2 regions of the Macellibacteroides fermentans genome follow, and region 1 is predicted to be linked to the other one. Evidence: riboswitches for the same ligand, from Rfam matches in the RefSeq annotation. Region 1 holds a riboswitch; the other holds the start of a gene.
What was found. Region 1 has a riboswitch for cobalamin ahead of F5613_RS09005 (anaerobic ribonucleoside triphosphate reductase). Riboswitches for the same ligand answer to the same signal wherever they lie in the genome.
Positions count from the first base shown of each region.

Region 2: another riboswitch for cobalamin. It lies ahead of F5613_RS13635 (TonB-dependent receptor); the one in region 1 lies ahead of F5613_RS09005 (anaerobic ribonucleoside triphosphate reductase).

Region 1 is NZ_JACCCY010000002.1:977,504-981,583, reverse strand. Features, by position in the region: gene F5613_RS09015 (PDZ domain-containing protein) at 1-569, shown strand, start outside; gene upp (uracil phosphoribosyltransferase) at 689-1,339, shown strand; cobalamin riboswitch at 1,449-1,659, shown strand; gene F5613_RS09005 (anaerobic ribonucleoside triphosphate reductase) at 1,706-4,080, shown strand, end outside.
Region 2 is NZ_JACCCY010000004.1:188,666-192,745, forward strand. Features, by position in the region: gene F5613_RS13635 (TonB-dependent receptor) at 1-2,081, opposite strand, end outside; cobalamin riboswitch at 2,131-2,345, opposite strand; gene F5613_RS13640 (cobyrinate a,c-diamide synthase) at 2,392-3,708, shown strand; gene F5613_RS13645 (cob(I)yrinic acid a,c-diamide adenosyltransferase) at 3,713-4,080, shown strand, end outside.

The DNA of each region.
Region 1 (4,080 bases):
CGGAGTCATATCGGCTGGATGATTATGCAGCCATCCATATTCCTTTAATGTGCCTGCAGTATCCTTTTGTAAAATATACACGGAATGTTCCTGTAAAAGTAGATGTAAAGAATTACAACTACACCGGAATAAGCTACGACATAAACCGTTTGGAACGTATTGCGGAGGTTGAGCCAGGCTCACCAGCTGAAGCTGCAGGAATAAAGGCCGGCGATGTGATAGAACGCATCGGTAATCAGAAAATGAATTATTCATCGGATGAGTTTACCTCTGCATACAAGCAATTCATAACCCTCACAATGGATTTACGCGATCCGGCCACTCAATTTACGGATGCGAACGGATTTAGCCGTTGTATGTATTGGAATGTGATGAATTATCCCAAGATAGCCGACTTCTTCAAGAACCCATCCAATATAACAGGGTTCTCCTATCTGTATAATTTCACCCCCTACGTAAATCCGGTTGGCACCAATGTAACTACATTCCTTATTAAAAGAGGTAAGGATAAAGAGGAGATTTCCATCCGTCCAACCGTACGAACAGAGACATCTGTATATGTAAACTAAATCAATTTATCGTTAATAAATAAAGAAATAGAGAGTAACTTTAACAGACGTTATTCTCTATTTCCATTTTATTTGTACATTTGCGTTCGGAATTTTAATAAACAAAGTTATACATCCGAATGAAAATAGTGAATCTTGGAGAATCCAACACCGTATTAAACCGGTTTGTTGCCGAGTTGCGGGACGTGAATATCCAGCATGACAGCCTTCGTTTTCGTCGTAATATTGAAAGAATCGGCGAAATCATGGCTTACGAAATCAGTAAAGATTTCGCTTACAGCGAAAAGAACATCCCTACTCCATTGGGAATCGCTCCAATGAACACTCCAGACAACCAAGTGGTAATAAGCACCATCCTTCGTGCCGGACTTCCATTTCACCACGGGTTCTTAAGTTATTTAGACAATGCCGAAAATGCTTTTGTATCTGCCTACCGTAAATACAAAGACAGGCTTAATTTCGATATCCATATCGAATACATTGCTTCTCCATCTATCACAGGAAAAACGCTTATCGTGACAGATCCTATGCTGGCAACAGGCAGCTCCATGGAACTGGCTTACGAAGCACTGCTTACCAAAGGAGCTCCTGCACATGTACACGTAGCTTCCATCATCTGCAGTAAGCCTGCTCTGGAATATCTTAAGAAAAAAATGCCGGAAAACTGTACCATCTGGATTGCGGCACTGGACGAAGGACTGGACGATCACTCCTACATCATCCCCGGATTGGGCGATGCGGGCGATCTGGCTTACGGGGCTAAGCTGTAACACCTATCGTACAATAAAGAAAGACTCAACTAGCTGCTCGTTGTTTCATTTTTCACAAAACGACGAGAGATAGTTGGGTATTTTTTTGCCTTTTTGAAAAGTATTCATTTATCTTTGTTGTCGCAATGGTTCTCTCTCTCCATCCGGAGAAAGGGATTAATAGGGAATCGGGTGAAAATCCCGAACAGTCCCGCTGCTGTGAGCTTCATTAAAACGTACGGACATTTCTTTGCCACTGTTCGGGTTTCAAAAGAACCTAAAAAACGGGAAGGCGTCCGGAGGAAGCGAGTCAGAAGACCTGCCTTTGCACGCATTGTTACACCCTGCGAGGATCAGGGGTATGAACATTCAAACAAGTTATACAAGATGTATTCGAACATTTTAATTACCAAGCGCGATGGTATGAGCGAAGCTTTTTCCATCGACAAGATTAAGAATGCGGTTCTGAAAGCATACAGAGCGAGTGGCATTCAGGAAGAAAACAGTACCATCGATCAAGTTGCCGAGAAAGTAGCCTCGGCAATTGTGGGCACTCAAATCAGTGTGGAAGAGATTCAGGATCTGGTAGAAAAAGAACTTATGGTACGCAACCCTTACGTAGCCAAAAAGTATATTATCTATCGTGAATGGCGTACCATCGAGCGCGATAAGAAGACACACATGAAACAGGTGATGGACGGGATTGTGGCTATCGAGAAAAATGATGTGAATCTGAGCAATGCCAACATGTCTGCCCACACCCCTGCCGGTCAGATGATGACATTCGCCTCGGAGGTAACCAAAGATTATGCCAATAAATACCTGTTGGGTATTAAGTATGCAAGAGCACACCGCAACGGCGATATACATATACACGACCTTGATTATTATCCAACCAAAACAACCACCTGCATACAGTACGACCTGGACGATCTTTTTGAAAGAGGATTCCGTACAAAGAACGGTTCCATCCGTACCCCACAGTCGATACAGAGCTATGCGACACTGGCCACCATCATTTTTCAGACAAACCAGAACGAACAGCACGGTGGACAATCCATTCCGGCATTCGATTTCTTTATGGCTAAAGGCGTTCGCAAGACCTTTATAAAACACCTTACCACTTTTATCTCTTTTCTTCATAACATCAGTCGGGATAACGCAGACTCCAACGAGAGTCAACTGCGTAACCGGCTTACCGGATCTATCCAGTCCATTCAATGGAGTGAAGAGCAATCTGAGGTAATTCTGGAAATGCTGAAACAGGAAAATATTATACTTTCCTCTCAAAATCTTTCAGCTATCTGGGAACGATCGCTTAAAGCCACCCGGAAAGATACCCACCAGGCCATGGAGGGATTCATCCATAACCTAAACACCATGCACTCCCGTGGAGGAAACCAGGTGGTTTTCAGCTCCATCAACTATGGAACGGATACTTCGGCCGAAGGACGCCTGCTTATAAGGGAGTTGTTGGCCGCCACAAGCGAAGGATTGGGACAAGGAGAAGTTCCGGTATTCCCGATACAGATATTTAAGGTGAAAGAGGGCGTTTCTTATACCGAAGCCGATTATAACAAGGCCATGGCCGATTTCGATAAGGCCATGAGCGGAGAGATTGCTTTTGATGCGCCTAACTTCGACCTGCTACTGGAAGCCTGCAAGACAACCTCGGTTGCTTTGTTTCCTAATTTTATCTTTCTGGATACCCCCTTTAACCAGAATCCCCTTTGGAAAGCAGACGATCCGAAACGATATCGTTACGAAGTGGCATCCATGGGATGCCGTACGCGGGTATACGAAAATATGCACGGCGAAAAGAGTTCGCTGGGCAGAGGGAACCTGTCCTTCACCTCTTTAAATATGCCTCGTCTGGCAATCAAGGCAAGACGGGAGGCAGAAGAATTACATCCGGACGGCGACAAACACACTATCCGCAAGGAGGCAAAACAGCTTTTTATAGAATCCGTACGCAGCATGTGTGCACTTATTGCCGAACAGCTGTACGATCGCTATCAATACCAACGCACCGCTCTGGCCCGTCAGTTTCCTTTTATGATGGGCAACGATGTCTGGAAAGGAGGATCAACGCTGCAGGCAAACGATGAAGTGGGCGATATCATTCGAACCGGAACTCTGGGTATTGGCTTTATCGGCGGTCACAATGCCATGGTGGCTCTTTATGGCGAAGGTCATGCACGCCACATGGAGGCATGGCAAACCCTGTACGAAACCCTCGAGGTGATGAATCAGGTGGTAAACGAATACAAGGATAAATACAAACTCAACTATTCTGTTCTGGCAACACCAGCCGAAGGATTATCCGGACGTTTTACTAAGATAGACCGGAAGGTTTACGGCATCATCCCCGGCGTGAACGATCGCGACTACTACATAAATTCATTTCATATCGACGTGAAGGAACCAATATCTATCCTTGAAAAGATAAAGAAAGAGGCCCCTTTTCATGCCCTCACCGGAGGGGGACATATCACATACGTGGAGCTGGACGGCGAAGCGAAGAAGAATGTTTCCGCCATTCTTAAGATTGTAAAGGTTATGTATGATCAGCAGATTGGGTACGGCTCTATCAACCATCCGGTAGACACCTGTAAACAATGCGGGTACAAGGGAGTGATATACGACAAATGTCCGGTATGCCGTGGAGAAAACATACTGCGTCTGCGCCGTATCACAGGTTATCTTACCGGAAATCTGGATAGCTGGAATTCATCAAAAAAGGCTGAAGAAAAAGATCGCAT
Region 2 (4,080 bases), on a different contig from region 1:
AGTATAAAATTTGCCAGGTTGTTGAATGTATGTCGAGTAGATAGATTCCATAGCTGATAACCTGGTGCATTCCCATACGTGCCGGTTTCAAATCGTTCACTTTGAAGTCTGCCTGCGAGATTAACATTTAATGTGTAAAAGTCCCAGACTTTGTTCCAATTGCTGTTTATACTTCCGGAATGCTTTATACTACGAGGTAAACGTGAATCCGTATTCGTGTCTTTTGCATCCGCAAAACTGTACGAACCACCCAGTGAAATTCCATATCCCAGATAGCTGTTTATTGAAATATCGACTCCTTTTACTCGAGCCTTATCAACATTCTGGTATTCCATACGTTTGGTTATACTGTTAGCAATGTCTGTTTCGGTAAGGGCAACTTGTTTACTGGTGATAAGATTGTCTAAATTGTTAATGTAGGCAGTCGCAGAAATCGAAAACAGCCTGCTCAAGAATTCGCCGTTTAATGCATAATAATTGCTTTTTTCGGGCTTAAGGTTAATGTTTCCGGCACTCAGCGTTCCGTTTTTCTCTTTGTTGTAATAGAGTTCTTCCAACGAAGGAGCTCTGAACCCACTGGAGTGGGTTGCTCTGAAATTAAATGCTCCGGGTGAATACATAAGTGACAGCTTGGGAGTAAACCTATTCTTGAATGTTTCATGGTAAATATATCTCAACCCAACGATCGCCTGAAAATTCTGTAAAAATTTGATTTCATCTTGTGTATACAAAGCCATCGTGTACGCTTGTTTGTCTCCCGCAAGTGCTTCCGGATTCTTCAGTTTGTCAGTAACGTATTCGGAACCTATTGTGATTTTATTGAAGTCTCCAGCCATAAATACACTTTTTAGATTGGCATTGTAATAGTGTTGGCGTTTACTTAATGCCGATGTTCCATTCTTTATGGTAATATTTCCCTTTTTATCTTTTACATCCTTGATATATTCTTTGGTCCCTTCAAAATTGTCATTGTACAAATCCAGACTGATATAGGATGCATTTCCTAAAAGAAACTTACTTCCAAGTGCCAGGCTATAATCATTGTATGCCAGGTTATAGTCGTATTCCGAGACTGGACGGTCGTTCTCTTTATTATACATACTGCCCCGGGCATAGAACGATAGAGCTTTCGTTGCAGAATAGGTGAAGTGCTGGGTCAGAATATTGGAGTAAAATTTATCAGAAGCTTTCTTGTTTGTTTCAGTCAGCTTCTCGTTTCCCTTTGAGTCGTATGTGATGGCTTGATTGTTTAGCTGCCAGCCATCCGATTGTCGTCTGTTGTAGGTTGTAAATGAACCGAATTTTCCGGTGTTGATATCCAGATTGATTGTCTGATCGAATTGATTTTCTTCAGCAAAGCGGGTTTCGGAGGTAACATTGACCAGGTTTTTAGGTTGATCGGTAATTATGTTTATGACACCACCCATTGCTTCCGATCCGTAAAGAGATGAAGCTGCTCCTTTCAGTATTTCAATTCGTTTGACATTGCTAAGATTAATACGGGAAAGATCAACATTTCCGGATACATCTCCGGCAAGCTTCTGTCCGTTAATAAGAACCAGAATATGCTTATTCCCCAGACCGTTTAATGTCATATAACTGGCCATAGCCGTGGTGGAAAATGAAAAAGAGGGATTCAGCATGTTTAATGCATCTTTGAAATTTGTAATACCAGCCCTTTTTAAATCATTCCCGTTGATTATTTCCACAGGGACAGGGCTGTCTTGTATCCTGCGATGGGTTCCGGTTCCAGTAATTACAACATGATCCAGATTTATGCCTGAATTTTCCATTTCAATAAGCATGTTCAATTGTGTTCCGTGGATTTTCTTTTCTACAGGAATGTAATTCAGGCAACTGGCCCGAAGTGTGAATGATTCATCGGGAACATTTTTAAGTATAAATTCACCTTTACTATTGGTTGCGCAACCAATGGTGGTTTGTTCGAGCCGGACGTTAACTCCTTCAATGGGTTTTCCGTTTTTTACGTTAACAACTTTTCCGCTTAACGTGACTTGCGCTAACGAACAAATTACAACACACCCCCACAACAGGGTTGTTAGTAAACCTTTTCTTTTCATGTTTGAGAAATAATAGTTAATAAATGGTATCCTTTAACCCGAGGACGCGGAATTTATTTATCGACTGGCAGGTTTCCTGACTATGTCCAGAAAGCGACCTTCCCATTTCTCTCGAAACAGTGGTGTGAGCTTGCTTTCTTTTATTACTTTCAACTTTTGAAAGTAAGGACTTTACAGTAGCGGGTACTGTTCCGGATTCAAACCGGATTCCCTTTTATACAAATCGCAGAATGCGATCGTATCACCAAATCAGGGGCAAAGTTAAGATGTTTATTTATATTTGCACAATAAAATTAAGATTTAATTATTTATGAAACCTCAATTGTTGGTAGGGGCTGCCTCTTCAGGAAGCGGTAAAACTACTTTTACTCTCGGACTGTTAAGGGCATTGAAGAATCGGAGTTTGAAGGCGCAACCCTTTAAATGCGGTCCCGACTACATTGATACTAAATATCATTTGCTAGCCGCAGGTGAAGAGTCGGTTAATCTTGATTTATTTTTATCCTCTGAATCGCATATCCGAAATTTATATGCTAAATATGGTACCAATGCGGATGTCTGTATTACAGAGGGAGTTATGGGCCTTTATGACGGATACGACGGTATGAAGGGTAGCAGCGCTAAATTGGCAGAGTTGCTTGGAATCCCTGTTGTGTTGATTCTAAATGCCAAATCAATGGCTTATTCGGCAGCTCCTGTTTTATTTGGTTATAAACATTTTAATAAAAACATAAACATTGCAGGAGTTGTCTTTAACCGGGTGTCTTCAGAGACTCATTATGCTTATTTACAACAAGCCTGTAAGGATACAGGGGTTGAGTGTTTGGGCTACATCCCGAACAAAAAAGAGCTTGAAGTTCCTTCCAGACACTTAGGCTTGTCAATTGACAATTCTTTTTGTATGGATGATTTCGCAAACAGAGCGGCAGAGATTATAGAGGAGTTTGTTGATTTGGATCGTTTGCTTAAAATATCAAACATGCCTTTTTGCCTGCCTGATAAGTCTGAGCAGAACGAGTTGGATATAAGAGGTGACATTAAGATTGCAGTTGCTTACGACAATGCTTTTAATTTTATTTACAGAGAAAATCTGGCTCAATTAAAACGGTTGGGAGAAGTTGTCTTTTTTAGTCCTCTTGATGATGCTAAATTACCTTCTGCCGATTTGGTATATCTGCCAGGAGGTTATCCGGAATTGTATTTGGACAAGCTGACAGAAAATAAAACAATGCTTCACTCCATAAAAGCCTATGCAGAGAATGGAGGTAATCTTTTAGCCGAATGCGGAGGAATGATGTATTTAAGTAAGGTGATTGTTGGAATGGATGGCAACCTTTATTCGATGGTTGGTGTTTTTGACCAGGAAGCTACCATGCAAGATATGAAACTTACCCTTGGTTACCGTACATTTACATATAATGGAATTGAGAATATACGGGGACATGAATTTCATTATTCTCGGATTAAAGATCCTCAAACGGATTCTATATCAGATATTTCTATATATAATGCGAAGGGAGTGAGAACAAAAACAAATTTATTTCGTTATAAGAATACAATAGCAGGTTATACTCATCTATATTGGGGCGAGCTCGATTTGATGAATCTGTGGAATCATAAATGTTAGTTATATGAAGATTTATACAAAAGGAGGCGATAAAGGTCGTACTGGTATTTTTGGCGGCGAGAGGGTGGATAAGGATGATATCCGGATTGAAGCCAATGGCTGCTTGGATGAATTAAATTCAACCATAGGGGTTGTGAGATCGCTTTTGCCGGAAAACCACGAATGGCATTCGTTCTTGTTTACTATCCAGGTGGAGCTCATGGTTGCTATGTCTGAAGTTGCTACACCGTCGGCCTTGAGGGATAAAAATCCCAATAAGATAAAGGAGGATATGGATCTTTACTGTGAAAAGGAGATCGATCGGATTACGGCTGCCATTTCTGAAAGTGAATATTTTATTCTTCCCGGAGGTACACCGGTCTCAGCTCATTG